Regions from separate parts of the Streptococcus sp. SGI.013 genome, predicted to be linked through region 1. Evidence: predicted binding sites of a transcription regulator. Region 1 holds the regulator's gene; the other holds the start of a gene.

Region 1 (9,523 bases):
TACCTTCGTCGACTAATAATGTGATAGCTTGACGCAAAGTCATACGGCTCACTTCAAAATTCTCAGATAAATTTCGTTCACTTGGTAAACGTTGACCAATTTTCCAGATGCCTTGCTCAATATCCTGTTTGATAGCATCATGAATACGAATATATGCAGGTAACATACTCTCTCCTTCTAGTTTCATTTAATAGTATCAAATTTTTTTAAATATGGCAAAGACAGGTTCAGGTGAGTCCGACTTATCTCCTCGTATTTTCAATATAACTCTATATCTTTAATTGTATTTACTGTAGCTTTGTGATAGAATGAGGAAGATAAATAATTTTATTTAGGAAAGGGACATGATGACAGACTTTAATGACATGCAAAAAATCATCGTACTGGATTATGGGAGTCAATACAATCAATTGATTTCTCGTCGTATCCGTGAAATTGGGGTTTTTTCTGAACTTAAAAGCCATAAAATCACAGCGAGCGAGGTACGCAAAATTAATCCAGTAGGGATTATTCTTTCAGGAGGACCTAATTCAGTCTATGAAGAAGGCTCGTTTGATATTGATCCTGAAATCTTTGAGTTAGGAATTCCTATTTTAGGAATCTGCTACGGCATGCAATTACTTACTCACAAACTGGGTGGCAAGGTTGTTCCTGCTAGTGATGCTGGAAATCGTGAATATGGGCAATCACCACTCACTCACACTACCGACTCTGAACTATTTGCTACGACTCCTGAACAGCAAATTGTCTTAATGAGCCACGGTGATGCTGTCACAGAAATCCCAGAAGGATTTGTCCGTACTGGTACTTCTGCTGATTGTCCATTCGCAGCAATTGAAAACTCTGAAAAACGTATCTACGGTATTCAGTTCCACCCAGAAGTACGTCATTCTGAATACGGAACAGATATTTTACGTAATTTCGCTCTTAATATCTGTGGAGCAAAAGGTGACTGGTCAATGGATAATTTCATTGAGATGGAAATCAAAAAAATTCGTGAAACTGTAGGTGACAAAAAAGTTCTTCTTGGTCTGTCAGGTGGAGTTGACTCTTCCGTCGTAGGTGTTCTTCTTCAAAAAGCAATTGGAGATCAATTGATTTGTATCTTTGTTGATCATGGTCTTCTTCGTAAGGGGGAAGCTGATCAAGTTATGGAAATGCTTGGTGGTAAGTTTGGCTTGAACATTGTTAAAGCAGATGCTGCAAAACGTTTCCTTGACAAACTCGCTGGAGTTTCAGATCCTGAGAAAAAACGTAAAATCATCGGTAATGAGTTCGTTTATGTTTTCGATGATGAAGCTAGTAAATTAGAAGATGTTGCTTTCTTAGCACAAGGAACCCTTTACACAGACATTATTGAGTCTGGAACAGAGACTGCTCAAACCATTAAATCTCACCATAACGTGGGTGGACTTCCTGAAGATATGCAGTTTAAATTGATTGAACCATTAAATACATTGTTTAAAGATGAGGTTCGTGCTTTAGGAACAGAACTTGGAATGCCAGATGAAATCGTTTGGCGTCAACCTTTCCCTGGTCCAGGGCTTGCCATTCGCGTAATGGGAGAGATTACAGAAGAAAAACTAGAGACCGTTCGTGAATCTGATGCTATCTTGCGTGAAGAAATTGCAAAAGCAGGTCTTGATCGTGACATCTGGCAATACTTCACAGTTAATACCGGTGTACGTTCCGTTGGCGTTATGGGAGATGGTCGTACCTATGATTATACTATCGCTATCCGTGCCATTACTTCTATCGATGGTATGACAGCTGATTTTGCTCGTATTCCATGGGATGTCCTACAAAAAATCTCAGTTCGTATCGTAAACGAAGTTGATCACGTTAACCGCATCGTCTATGATATCACAAGTAAGCCACCAGCAACTGTTGAGTGGGAATAGAGTTAAGTTAACAGACATAAAATCCTTAGAAAGCAGTATTTCTAAGGATTTTTGTTTGATATCGAATTAAACAGACTATGTTTTATCAACTGCGTTGAGATCTCTTTTTTATTGAACAGATTACACTGATCAAACTTCAAAAAGAAATGTAAATAGAGACAAAAATTGTATCATAACACTGATTGTCGCACCTCCACTAACGAACTTAGTTTGGAGGTGAATTTTTACTAATCTTCACTATGGTTATTCTAGCACCTGTATCTAAGTCAATTTTTGACTTCTAGATAGGGGTATCAAGAACATCTGATGGTTTTATATTATCAAAAATTGTTGTTATTTTCACAAACTTTCTGTTACAATGGTAAATGAAGGTATGAGGAGGTTATTTATATGAGCTTATTAGAAAGAAATATCCCAAAAGCCACTGCCAAACGTCTGTCGCTTTATTATCGTGTTTTTAAGCGTTTTAATGCAGAAAATATTGAAAAAGCCAATTCAAAACAAATTGCAGAAGCAATTGGGATTGACTCAGCGACAGTTCGACGAGACTTTTCTTATTTTGGAGAACTTGGTCGTCGTGGTTTTGGCTATGATGTCAAAAAGCTGATGAATTTTTTTGCTGATATTTTAAATGACCACTCCTTAACCAATGTTGCACTGATTGGCGTGGGAAATATTGGAAAAGCTCTGCTTCATTACCGTTTTCATGAGCGTAATAAGATGAAAATTACCATGGCATTTGATACTGATGATAATGAGCTAGTTGGCACAAAGTCTCCTGATGGGATTCCGATTTATGCCATTTCAACCATCAAAGACCATCTAGCAAAAGATGAGATTACTACTGCTATTCTTACAGTCCCTAGTCTCAAAGCTCAAGAAGTTGCTGATATTTTAGTTGAGGCTGGTATCCAAGGAATACTGTGTTTCTCACCTGTTCATCTATCAGTTCCTCGACATGTGGTTGTGCAATATGTTGACTTAACCAGTCAACTGCAAACCCTACTATATTTTATGAATCAAGATTAAGGAGCCATTATGTCAAAACCTATTATTGGAATATCAGGTAATGAAAGACCAAATTATAAGTATCCCGATATTATGTGGTCTTATACTCCTACTAATTATGTCCAAGCTGTTCAAGCCTCAGGTGGTGTCCCGCTTATTATCCCTGTTGGTGATCCTAAATGCGCTAAAGACTATATTTCTATGGTGGATAAACTGATTTTAACAGGTGGACAAAATGTAGATCCTGTTTTTTATGGCGAAGAAAAAGATACTAGCGATGATGATTTTCATCGTGATCGTGATTTATTTGAATTTGCCTTAGTAGATGAAGCTATTAAACAAAGAAAGCCGATTTTTTCTGTCTGCCGCGGAACGCAATTGATGAATATTGCCTTGGCTGGTTCGTTAAATCAAGATATCGAAAACCATTGGCAAGATGCACCATCTGATTACCTTAGTCAGCAAATGATTGTGTCAGATGATAGTGTCCTTCTTCCGATTTATGGAAAGTCTAGCCAGATTAACTCCTTTCATCATCAGAGTATTAAGGAATTATCTCCTTTGTTAAGGGTGGTTGCTTACGACCCTAAAGATGATACCATTGAAGCTGTTGAATCTATCCATCCTGATATTCGATTTTTGGGTGTTCAATGGCATCCAGAGTTGCTCCATGAAAGCAGAGAGGAAGATCGTAGCTTGTTTGACTTTATTGTCAATGAGTTTTAAGCTAACTACAATAATCCGTTTCTTCTCGAAAGCTATAATAGTTCTTTTTCCCAATAATCAAGTGGTCTAAAAGCACAATTCCCATGTCCTCACAAGATCGCTTGAGTTTTTTTGTAAATTCTTCATCTTGAAAGCTAGGTTGGATAGCACCTGAGGGATGGTTATGAACGATAATCAAAGAGGTTGCCATATTTTTACAAGCGTAATGTAATACCTCCCTGATTTCCACAATAGAGCGTCTGACAGATCCGATAAAAAGAAGGCGTTGTTCAATAATTCGATTTTGAGTGTCTAGATAAAAACCAAGAACATGCTCCTGTTTTAATTCCCCTAATTCAATCATTAGCTTCTCAGCTAGCATCTGACTTCCTAAAATGCGATCATTTTCTTCAACTTCTGCTTCCTGGATCCGTTTTGCCAACTCAAGCATGGCTTTAAGCTCGATTGCCTTAACGGGTCCGATACCTTTGATAGCTTGAAGTTCCTGTAAAGAAAGCTGGCGCAATTGTCCCAAGTGGTCAATCTTATCGAGTATTTTCTGAGAAATACTGGCAACCGATTCTTTTTTCGTGCCTGTCCTTAAACAAATGGCGAGCAATTCTTGTGTACTGAGTTGTTCTGGTCCTCGTAAGGCGAGTTTTTCTCTTGGCATTAGACTTGTTTTAGGAAATGTAATATTATACATAAAAAAGTACCTCCACTCTTTTATTCGTAAGTGAAGGTACTTTTACTTTTTTAATCCATATATTTTTTAAAGAAAGCTATAGTATCATCATTACAGGTGATAGCGCTTTGATCTAAGATATTGAGGTGAAAGACATGTTTGAGTCGATTTTCTTTACCGCCGTATAAATGATAACTGTGCTCAATTTCTTTTTCGGTTAATTTAGCTGCCAACAGGAGGCTTTCGGATCTGAGAAAATCAGCCACAGAGGTTGTAATAAAAGTAGGCGGGAAATTCGGCTTAATCTTATCTAAAACAGAAATTTTTTTCAGGTCGCGATAGTAATGCTTTGACGACAAAAAGGCATGAAGCAACTTTTTAGTCTGCTTATCTTGCTTGGTTTCTTTTAAGTCAAATTGATAAATCCCAGCATTTAAAGCAATCGCCTTTAACGCTAACTGTTCAGGTTTATCAAAAGTGTAAAATCGGTTATAAACTTGACTGTTAAGGTAGGTAACATAAAGACTCAAGAGATGAGCTCCAGCTGAATCACCCACTGCAAATAGATTATTTGTATTTAACTGATAGTTGGAAGCATTTTTTAATAACCAATGAAACACAAGATTAATGTCCTCCAATTGTGCTGGAAAACGATGTTCTGGTGCTAATCGGTAAGTAAAATTGATAACAGCAAAGCCCCGCTGTGCTAAATTCATGCCATAGTACTGATAAAGCTCCTTATCTCCATAAACCCAGCCACCTCCATGAACATTAATAATCACAGGAAGTTCTTTATCTTTGGTTTCTAATGGGCGATACAGATCAAGAATTTGCCACTGCTTATCACTACCATAAAGGATATCTCTATACTGTTCAATATCTTTGGGAATCTTGAGGTCTTTATCTCTTCGACGGTCTGATGCCGCCATTGTTTGTCGCATCTCTTCAATAAATGTCATTATCTACTCCTTAAAAAGCTCCTTCCAACGCCCATAGCCCTCTTTATCCAAATCTTGATAAGCAATAAAACGCAGAGCTGCCGAATTGATGCAATAGCGTAACCCCCCTGTCTCTATCGGACCATCGTTAAAAACATGCCCTAGATGTGAGCCGACTTTCTGGCTTTTTACTTCAATTCGACGCATATGGTAGGAGAAATCATCGTGATAGGTGACTAGACGATTGTCTATGGGTTTTGTAAATGCTGGCCAACCACAGCCGGATTGATACTTATCAAGGGATGAAAAGAGTGGCTCACCACTGACAATGTCAACGTAGATACCCTTTTCAAAAAACTGATTGTATCGACCTGTAAAAGCTGGTTCTGTTGCAGCGTGTTGGGTGACTTGGTAAGCTAAGTCACCAATTTTTTGACGTAACTGTTCGTTATCTTTCATATCAAGTTCCTCTTTCTTGTTATTTTACGTTAAACCCTTAGAGATGTCCACTAAAAAACTAGGGTGATTTTCCCTAGCTTTTAACAATTACAGCTCTGCGCCATTTGTCGCGATAACTTTTTTGTACCAGTCAAATGATTTTTTCTTAGAGCGTTTAAGAGTGCCTTTACCATCATTATCACGGTCAACATAGATAAATCCGTAACGTTTTTTCATCTCGCCTGTTCCAGCTGAGACAAGATCAATTGGTCCCCAAGTGGTATAACCTAGTAATTCAACCCCATCTTCTGTAATGGCATCGCGCATAGTTTTGATATGTTGACGGAGGTAGTCGATACGGTAGTCGTCTTCGACATAACCATTTTCATCTGGGGTGTCAACAGCTCCCAAACCATTTTCGACGATGAACATTGGTTTTTGATAGCGATCCCAGATGGCGTTTAGGGTGATGCGAAGCCCCAGTGGGTCGATTTGCCAACCCCACTCAGAAGCATCAAGATAAGGGTTTTTTAAAGAAGCAAAGATATTGCCTGCTGTCTTCTCTGTGACCTCGGGATCACCTGATGCCACACGGCTTGAATAGTATGAAAATGAGACAAAGTCAACCGTATAGTCTCTTAATAACGCCAAGTCCTCTTCGGTGATGTCTAGCTCGATTCCCTCACGCTCCCATTTTTTCTTAGCGTAGTTAGGGTAGTAACCGCGAGCTTGAACGTCAATGAAGAAATAATTTTCACGGTCTTCTTGCATGGCTGCCCAGTAATCTCTTGGATGGGCAGTGTTTGGATAATATTGCCCTGCTGCTAACATACAGCCAACTTTGTTTTCAGAATCAATCTCGTGGGCTAATTTTGTCGCAATGGCAGAAGCCACCAATTCGTGATGGGCTGCTTGATATTTAACCTGTGTTTCGTTTTCCCCTTCTTCAAAGTAAAGCCCTGCTCCCATAAATGGGGCATGTAAAATCATATTGATTTCGTTGAAGGTTAACCAATAGTTTACCAAACCTTTATAGCGCGTAAACAAGGTGCGACAGAGGCGTTCATAAAATTCTAGCATTTTGCGATTACGCCAGCCACCATACTCTGTCACCAAGTGCATAGGAATGTCAAAATGGGTAATGGTCACCAAAGGCTCAATATCGTATTTTCGACACTCTTTGAAAACATCTTCATAAAAGGCTAGACCTTCTTCATTTGGCTCTAGCTCATCACCCTTTGGAAAAATACGTGACCAGCCGATAGACATCCGAAAGGTTTTAAAGCCCATTTCTGCAAAGAGGGCAATGTCTTCCTTATAGCGATGGTAAAAATCGATAGCCTCCTTAGCAGGATAAAAATGCTCATCATCAAAATCAAAATGTTTGAGTTGCCCTGTGATAATTTTGATGCGGTCTTCACCAACTGGTGACACATCAACGTTAGCTAAACCACGACCACCTTCGTTATAAGCTCCTTCTAATTGGTTAGCAGCGGTTGCCCCACCCCAAAGAAAGCCTTCTGGAAATTGTTTATCTGACATTATTGTTCTCCTTTATACTGTTAATTCAATTTGAATATTTTCAAATCCTAATACGCACGATTCATAGTATCCGTCACCCGTTACTCGTGGTCCACTCAGAACTGAATAACCATCTTCAAGAAACCTCTTTGTTAAGACATCAACAGCCTCCTTACTTCCTAAGTTAAAAGCAAAATGAATAAGCCCCAAGTGATCGATTGCACTAGGTTGCTCCACTACATCCTCCTTTGTCATAATTTCAAGACGCGTATGATCTTCAAAGGTTAGAAAATAGGATCTAAACCTTTTCTGAGGATTATGATAGAGCTGATTTGCCCTAGCTCCAAAATAGGTTTCAAAGAAATTTCGCATTCCTTCCAAATCTCGTGAAATCATATTATAAATTATTTTGGAACCCTTTTCTTATCAGATGATAAGAAAAACTGATACTATACTATGATTTAGATTAACTCTAAATTAACAAAAGCCTTGTAAAGACCGTCATCCTCGACATCTGCTGTAACCTTATCTGCCATAGCCAGAATTTCTTCTCCTCCATTTCCCATAGCAACACCAATCTCACAATAATCTAGCATGGGAATATCAATCTTTGCATCTCCAAACGCTATGGTATCCCTTCTATTAGCACCTAAGTGGGCTAGTAGAGCATCAACGGCCTGTGCCTTATCAATCCCTTTGACCCCTAAATCACCAAAGAGAGCTGTTTCGCCCCGTCCACCCCAGGTATGTGCTTCTAGATTTGGAAAAGCTTGAATGGAATCTAGGTGATCTTGGTAGCTTGACAGAATAAAACTAATTTTATTGAGATCATCTCGGTAAAGCTCTGCACCATAGGTCATTTGATCCAAAAAGTTGGTTGTTGCTTGTTCTTGCTCTTTAGGATCTACAATTCCCTTGCGATTGACATACTCAGCCATAACAGCTGGTGCTGCTGCTCTAAAATCATCAGAAGCAAACAAGCCATTATTTGACTCCAAATAAAAGGCTAGCCCTTTTTCTTGCAACCACTCTACAACACGGATTGCCTCATTTTTAGCAATTAACTGGTGTAAAATAACCTTGCCGTCATCTTCAACATAAGAGCCGTTACCACCAATCATACCATCAATGCCAATCTCCCAAATCTCGTCTTGCATCTCCGCACGGCTACGACCTGTGCAGACATAAACACGATGCCCCTTAGCACGCGCCTGACGAATAGCTGTCACAGCCGACTTCGGGATACGATTGTGGTAATCCACCAAGGTCCCATCCACATCTAGGAAGATGATTTTTTGTGTCATTTTCTTACTCCTTCTCTCATGTTCTAACTAAACGCCATTACAATATTTTTTCATTACAAATACTTTATTCATATTGCTAACAATCAAAAACTTCCTTAGTCAAGGGATTAATGACTTTTTCTAGCACAAACCCATCCTTATCCCAATGAATCTGGCAGATAGCACAATTACCAAAGGTAAATCCATTTGGCAGATTCATGTTTTGTTGCAAGATAAAACCCCACATGGCAGCGCCATGACTAACAGCTAGTAGGGTTTCCCCATCATGGTTTTCAAGTAAAGCTTCCAAACAAGCTGCTACACGGTCGCCAACTTGACGAATGTCCTCACCACCATAAGGAACCAACAGATCCTCAAAAGACTGACTTCCTGGTCTATGCTTTGGCAGGAGCTCTTCTTCTCTAGCTTCAAAAACACCAAAACTCATCTCTTTTAAACCCTTAACTTGCTCAAAAGGAGTATCTGTTATCAACTCTAGCGTATCTCTTGCTCGCTCCTGTGTTGAAGCATAGGCGAAGTCAAAGGTAACGCCCGCCTCCTCAAAATAGGTTTTAGCTGATAACGCCTGCTCTTTCCCTTTTTCTGTCAAAGGAGAATCACACCAACCTTGAACACGTTTTTGTGAGTTAAATAGGGTCTGTCCATGTCGCATCAAATAAAGTTTAACAGCCATTTTATAACCTCCTGAAAGTTTGTTTACTAATAGTATAGTACCTTCTCATAGCAAAATCTTATCCTATCCTGTGAAAAACTGATAGTATCCTAAGAAAAAGGGAGACAAACCTAATTTGTCATCCCTCTACATCTTTACAATATAAAACTGACTGCCTTTATCAACCTGACTGGTTACGCGGATAGCAAGTCCTAACTGCGTCAAGATTTTTTTAGTCAGGTAGAGCCCAAAACCTGTTGCCTTCTGATGCTCACGACCGTTATAGCCAGTAAAGCCTTCTTCAAACAGACGAGGAATATCCTCAGCTAAAATCCCAATACCAGTATCTGCAACCTCAATACCATCTGATA
Region 2 (6,762 bases), on a different contig from region 1:
TAATATCAGTCGTCAAGGCAATAAGAAGTAGCCCACCTAGGCTGAAGAGTGTCGCTAGCAAAATGAAGAGTTGCTTTTTTGTGAGGTGGTCAAGAAGCTTATTAATGATGATACTTAAGGGGAAAAAAGCTAGTAAGCAGAGATAGACCCAGGGTCTAGGACTAATCATATCTGCCCATTCATATCGAACGACATAAATAATCGTTTGGACAAGAAAGGCAGAAAGGGTTAGCAATGCCATCATAAGTGTCACCCCAACTGTAATAGATGTTTTTAAAAACTGGACGATTTTCATAAAAACCTCGTTGCTAATAGTTTTAGAACAAAAGAGCTAGAGAGAATTAATTCCCCCAGCTCTTTTGTGATGTGTTTACTTTTTATAGAGTGTCTCGCTTTGTCTATTGGGATCAACGGTAACATTGATACCAAGTTTACGGAAAACATTTTTGTCTTCTTCAGGTAAGCTAACACTGGAATGCACTTCAGATCCTTTCAGATTTCCAAGTTCTTCCATGGCTTTTTTAGCATTCTTATCTGTCATAGCAGTGATGGCTAGAGCGATAAGCAACTCGCTAGAGTGAAGACGTGGGTTGCGATTGCCGAGATGGTCAACTTTTAAATCTTGAATAGGTTTAACATAGTCTGGTTGAATGAGGTGTGTGTCCTTGTCGATACCTGCTAGTGCTTTAATCCCGTTAACGATGACAGCAGCAGATGGACCAAAGAGTTCTGATGTTTTACCTGTAACAATTTGACCATTAGGCAATTCCATAGCCAGTGCAGCTTGTCCAGTTTCCTCAGCCTTTTGACGAGCAACGACGGTCACTTGACGATCAAGTGGAGTGATACCAAGGTTATTCATCAATAGTTCAATCTTGGTGATAGCAGATTTTGCCACCTTATCTTCTTTGTAGTCTGCCACAGTCTGATAATAACGACGAATAATTTCTTGTTTAGAAGCGTCACGAGCAGCCTCATCATCTGTAATCGCAAAGCCAACCATATTAACCCCCATATCTGTTGGGGATTGGTATGGTGATTGCCCTAGAATGCGCTCTAACATGAGCGATACTACAGGGAAAATCTCAATGTCGCGGTTGTAGTTGACAGTTGTTTCCCCGTAAGCTTCTAAGTGGAAAGAATCGATCATGTTGACATCATCAAGGTCTGCTGTTGCTGCTTCATAAGCTAGGTTAACAGGGTGATGGAGTGGCAAATTCCAAACTGGGAAAGTTTCAAATTTTGCATAACCAGAGGTCACGCCATTCACTTGGTCATGGTAGAGCTGGGATAAACAGGTTGCTAATTTACCTGAGCCTGGTCCTGGTGCTGTGACAACAACTAGATTGCGACTTGTTTTGATGTAGTCGTTTTTCCCCATACCTTCTGGTGAAATGATATGGTCGATAGCTGTTGGGTAACCAGCGATTGGGTAGTGAAGGTAAGATGCGATGCCATTTTTTTCAAGCTCTTTACGAAAAGCATCCGCTGCAGGCTGACCAGCATATTGCGTAATGACCACAGAACCAACAAAAATGTTGAGTTCATTGAAAGTGTCAATCAGACGAAATACTTCCTGGTCATAAGAAATCCCCAAGTCACCACGAGTTTTAGAATGTTCAATATTACTAGCATTTATGGCAATGACAATTTCAACTTGATCACGTAATTCGTGAAGGAGTTTGATTTTATTATTTGGCTCATATCCAGGTAAGACGCGTGCGGCATGGAAGTCTTCCAACATCTTCCCACCAAATTCAAGGTAGAGTTTTCCACCGAATTGCTCAATGCGCTCAAGGATATGGTCACGTTGTAAATCTAAATAGTTTTCGGAACTAAAAGCTTGTTTTTTCATTTTTTCACCTCTAATGATAAATTATAATAAATTTTGAGTAAAAATAGAAGTTATTTACGATGAAAACAAGAAAAACTCTCTCAAATATAGAATTTGAGAGAGTTTGGTTAGTCTTTTTCATATGTGATAGTAAGGCTAAGACGTTTAAAGGAGCTTTTATTTCGCCAAAATAGACGTATCTGTAAGAAACTTGCCAAAGATAATAAGAGAAGGAAGCAATTGTTCCACCAAGCAAGAAGATTGGCAATGAGATCATATTGTTTAAAGAAGGAGTTATACATGTTTAGTAAGATACTATTATCGTGAATGTAGCGTTTCAGGCTTTCTAAGATGGCTTGAATATCTTTTAAAGTGTTGAGTGGCATGGTTGAGATTTCTTGGTTTAATCCTTTTATCACCTGGTCTAAGTCCAAACTACGAAAAGCAGTGTAGTCTTGATAAAGGGTTAGACTCGTTTGGAAACTAGAGATTACACCGACTAGCAACAGAAAAATTGGAAAAAGATTTAAAAACAGATAACTCCACCGCAAACTTTGGCTACCTCGTTGAGTCGTCGCTTTTAATTTTTTAAAGAAAAAGTTATTCAGATAGAAGTAAAGGATAATCTCAAGTAAGAAGAAAATAGCGCTAATGATGAGCCAGCTTTTTCCCTTGGATAACAAGTTGTCTATGATATTGCCATCAAGTAATGCTGGAATGCTTTCAATCCCAAGGTAAAAATGTTTGATGCTCCAATTGTGAAAAATAGAAGTTTGGAACAAAACAATCAACCAAAGAAGAACGAGATAAAGACTACTTCCTAACAATATAGGGGATGCTGGCTTGTTTTTTGACATAAAAAAGTCATTCCTTTCTGAAAATGATCTGATTTATTGTATCAAAAATAGCAAATAAGTCGCAAGAAAAGTGGTTGCTAAATGTAAGAAAAAGGAATGGTGTAATGGAATCTAAAGGAGGTCGTAAAATGGTACAATTGGGATTAAAAGCTAGTACAGATAAAAAATTGAGAGTCGTCTGAGGTATCAGCCCTCAGTATTTGAATTTTATACTATCGTATCATTTTGGTGATGAGGCCTGAATTCACTGTTTATTATTAATGCTACTAAAAACACAAAGTTTCAATGAAAGAAACTTTGTGTTTTTTGATAGATAATTTTTTTAGACAACATTTAAAACTTGCTAGGATAAGATGAGTTGAGCAAGGATGGGGCTGACGATAACATAAAGAATACCCGTAATTCCGATAGATAAGCCAGCAATTGCTCCCTCGACTTGTCCATATTTTAAAGCAGCTCCTGTTCCGATGGCATGACCTGTTCCTCCTAAAGCAACGCCAATAGCAATAGAGTCTTTGATGTTTAACCATTTGAGCAAAACAGGACCGAGCACACTGGTTAGGATGCCTGTGATGACAACAACTAATAGTGTCACCGTGGTAATTCCTTGCATCTTATCAATCATTCCAACTGCCATGGCGGTTGTCACTGATTTTGGGATAAGGGAGATGGCTAAAAAGTATTTCATTCCAAAATATTTTGCTACTAAAAGAGTATAGAGGGTATTGATAATAGTCGCAAGGGTAATACTGAAAAAGATACTCCTAAAATGATGTCGCATCAAATGGAAATTACGATACAAGGGAATAGCCAAAGCCACGGTCGAAGGAACAATCAACATATTGAGATAGGCTCCTCCAACATAGTAGTTTTTATACGGAATATGAAACAGCTTTAATCCAATAATAACAAGAGCTGTAGCAACTAAAAGAGGGGTTGTTATAGGATGTGGGAAACGCCTAAATAGTAATAAACCAATATAATAAGCCAAAATAGACAGGAAAATCCCAAACATAGGATTCAGAGTGAGTTCAGTCATGATTTGGAAAGTCTCCTTCAAATTTATTTTTTATAAAACCTACAATAAAAGCAATCACAACAATATTTAAAACCAAGGCCCCGAAAAGAATTAAGCTAATCGGAAATAAATAAGGTACAATTTCCTGATAGCGCTCCATAATCCCAACAGCAGCAGGTAAAAATAAAATCGTCATATTGGCTAGTAAAAATTGCCCCACTAAGTGAATATGCCTCAACCGAATCAGTTTTACTTTTAGAGCAATAAAAAGCAGTAACAAGCCAATAATGCTACCTGGTATGGGAAGATGCCCAAGTGTTGAGATGCCTTCTCCTACAAAGGCAAAGAAAAGAATAATCATAAATTGAACATAAATTTTCATAAAGCCTCCTTTGATTAACATCTTATAGTTTACTCCAATATTTATTTTTTTCAAGACCATATAAAAGATTTTGTGATTTAATTGACTTATAGTGAACTATAAGTAGTATAATGAAAGGTGTAAAATGATGGAAGGAGTTCTTGTAATGAGTACAGAACGTTATACAATTACAGAAGTCAGCAAAAGATACCGAATTAGCAGTAATACCTTACGCTATTATGAACGCATTGGTCTTTTGCCTGATATCCCAAGGCAGAGCAACGGCAATCGCTACTTCACTAAAAGTCATTTAAATTGGCTGGAGATGATTATCTGTCTAAGGCATTCTGGTGTACCGATAGAGAAACTAATAGAATATGCCAATTTATTAAAACAAGGCAGTAGTACCGCAGACCAACGTGAAAACTTGTTGCGGGGGCAACTGGCAACGCTTTACCAAAAGCAAGCTAACCTCCAACGTTCCATTGACCGTTTGGAGAAAAAAATAGCTCTGTACGAATCAGGTGAGATTGAACAAGACCTTTCCTACTTTGAAGACTATGCGATTTTATCCGATGAAAAGGATAGCTGGAAGGAGATTGATGTATGAAAATAGATGTATTTGCCCATGTATTGTTGCCCCAGTTTTACCAAAAAATGTTGGCCCTTGATCCAGCCTTGCCTCAAAAAATGCCCTTTCTCCAGAATCCTGTCCTACAAGATATGGAAAAAAGGCAGGCTCTGCAAGATTCAACTGTCAAACAGATTATTTCATTTGTCAATGTTAATCCAGAAGATTATCTTGAAGCAGAGCTAGCCTTGACTTTGGTAAAAGAGGCCAATCAAGAACTCTTGGAAACTGTTCAATCCTATCCAAATCAATTTTTTGCTGGTGTGGCCATGCTGGCCCTGAACAACATTGAAGGAAGTTTGGAAATTTTGGAAGACTTTGTAGTGAAACATTCTGAAATTGCTGGAATCCAGCTGTTTTCAAGACACCTTGGCCTGTCCGTTGCGGACCAAACATTTAGACCAATCTTTGCCAAATGTGCAGAGTTGGATATTCCTATCTGGTTGCACCCTGTATTTGACACTCGAAAACCAGATAACAACATTGTCTTTTCATGGGAGTACGAGCAAAGTCAGGCCATGCTGCAATTGGTGGAGGCTGGTATCTTCCAAGACTATCCTAATCTGAAAATCATTGTCCATCATGCAGGAGCCTTGGCACCATTTTTTAGCGGACGGATTCAGTACATTTTACCAGAAAAACAGGTGGAGGACTTCCGCAAGTTCTATGTAGATACCGCTATCTTAGGCAATTCAAAGGCTCTAGAATTGACCATCGACTATTTTGGCTTAGACCGTGTTCTCTTTGGAACCGATGCGCCTTTGGGGATTGCGCCTGCAGGGGCTACGCAGGTCATCTCAGAAGCAATTGACTCCCTGCCCTTATCTCAAGAGAACAAGCAAGCCATTTACTCTGAAAATATCAAACTATTACTGAAGGAGGCAAAATAGATGAGTAAGCCAGTTGTTCATTTATTTCATCTAGGAGTTGAGGAGAAAAATCGCGATACCTTTTATCAAGTAGGTGTGGAAAATTTCCAGACCTCTTACAAAGAGGAAGCTGGTACTTTTGCCATGTACGCCAGTTCTATAAAAGAGAATCCTTTGGAATACAAGGTTTTTGAGGTCTATGCAGATGAGGAGGCCTACCAAAAGCATCGGAAGTCTCCGCACTTTAAAGCCTATGTAGAGCAGGTAGGCTCCAAACTCACCAAGCGGGAAGTCTTTGAAGTAGAAGCCTTGTTTTTGGAAGAAAAATTGCCGTCTGGAGTGTGGCTAGGACCAGAACACCATTTCCTAAAATTTGCTCAGGTTCAAGTGAGAGAGGGAAGCCAGGAAGCCTTTGAAAATAGTGTCCTAATAAACATGCAATCCTCTATGAAAGAAGAATCGGGTGTTTTAGCCATGTATGCCTTAAAGGACTGTCAGCAATCCAATTGCTATTATTTCTACGAAGTGTGTGCAAACGCGAAAGCCTATGAAGACCACCGCTTAAGACCACATTTTAAACGCTACATTCTAGAGACCCAGGACTTGGTGGAAGAGAAAATCTTACAGGACTTGGAAAACAGTATCGCCATCTCGAAAGGGAAACTAGCTTTTTCTGGCTAATTTGTATCACCTATCCTTCTATGCTATACTGATAAAATCAAGAAATTTAACAGATAGGAGATTCTATGCCCTTTATCAAGCATAAAAAGGTCGAGTTGACCGAAATATTTTATGACCTAGTCTATGTTTATACCATCAGTCAGCTGACGTCGATTATCCACCATGCCCATCACGGAGTCGTTAGTCTTCAGTCCTTTTTTAACTTCTCAGTTGGCCTGATTATTTTTGTTAATTCCTGGATGGTGCAGACTGTCTTTACAAACCGTTTTGGAAGTAATAGCTTGAGAAACATCATTTTTATGTTTTTGCAGATGATTTGTCTTTTGGTGGCATCAAGTGCAGTTGCAGGAGATTGGCAGACTAGCTTTGTGTGGATTTTTTTACCCATGGCCATGATTTCCTTGCTGCTTTTGGTCCAGTACATCTTAGAATATTTCCAGACTTCAAACGATGCGGATCGGAGTTTGATGAAGCAGTTTTTCTATATCTTAGGCTTGCGGTCCTTTATTCT

What was found. Region 1 encodes Rex, which represses fermentation and respiration genes when NADH is low (regulators of the CRP and FNR family bind a similar motif). Its sites were predicted from a motif close to TTGTGAANTANTTCACAA; they were not measured.
Region 2: a site for Rex is predicted at 4,162-4,179, ahead of ACQRDX_RS06150 (CidA/LrgA family protein). Genes of this name have one in related genera too.

What each region holds. Positions count from the first base shown of each region.
Region 1 is NZ_JBNPOS010000017.1:5,699-15,221, forward strand. Features, by position in the region: gene ACQRDX_RS05740 (GntR family transcriptional regulator) at 1-166, opposite strand, end outside; gene guaA (glutamine-hydrolyzing GMP synthase) at 345-1,901, shown strand; gene ACQRDX_RS05750 (redox-sensing transcriptional repressor Rex) at 2,292-2,930, shown strand; gene ACQRDX_RS05755 (gamma-glutamyl-gamma-aminobutyrate hydrolase family protein) at 2,940-3,635, shown strand; gene radC (RadC family protein) at 3,637-4,320, opposite strand; gene ACQRDX_RS05765 (alpha/beta hydrolase) at 4,371-5,258, opposite strand; gene msrB (peptide-methionine (R)-S-oxide reductase MsrB) at 5,262-5,696, opposite strand; gene ACQRDX_RS05775 (6-phospho-beta-glucosidase) at 5,784-7,217, opposite strand; gene ACQRDX_RS05780 (VOC family protein) at 7,230-7,592, opposite strand; gene ACQRDX_RS05785 (Cof-type HAD-IIB family hydrolase) at 7,658-8,500, opposite strand; gene ACQRDX_RS05790 (histidine phosphatase family protein) at 8,577-9,173, opposite strand; gene ACQRDX_RS05795 (sensor histidine kinase) at 9,300-9,523, opposite strand, start outside.
Region 2 is NZ_JBNPOS010000019.1:11,228-17,989, forward strand. Features, by position in the region: gene ACQRDX_RS06130 (hypothetical protein) at 1-295, opposite strand, end outside; gene ACQRDX_RS06135 (DUF1846 domain-containing protein) at 371-1,855, opposite strand; gene ACQRDX_RS06140 (hypothetical protein) at 1,963-2,691, opposite strand; gene ACQRDX_RS06145 (LrgB family protein) at 3,035-3,730, opposite strand; gene ACQRDX_RS06150 (CidA/LrgA family protein) at 3,723-4,091, opposite strand; gene ACQRDX_RS06155 (MerR family transcriptional regulator) at 4,237-4,680, shown strand; gene ACQRDX_RS06160 (amidohydrolase family protein) at 4,677-5,591, shown strand; gene ACQRDX_RS06165 (putative quinol monooxygenase) at 5,592-6,251, shown strand; gene ACQRDX_RS06170 (low temperature requirement protein A) at 6,317-6,762, shown strand, end outside.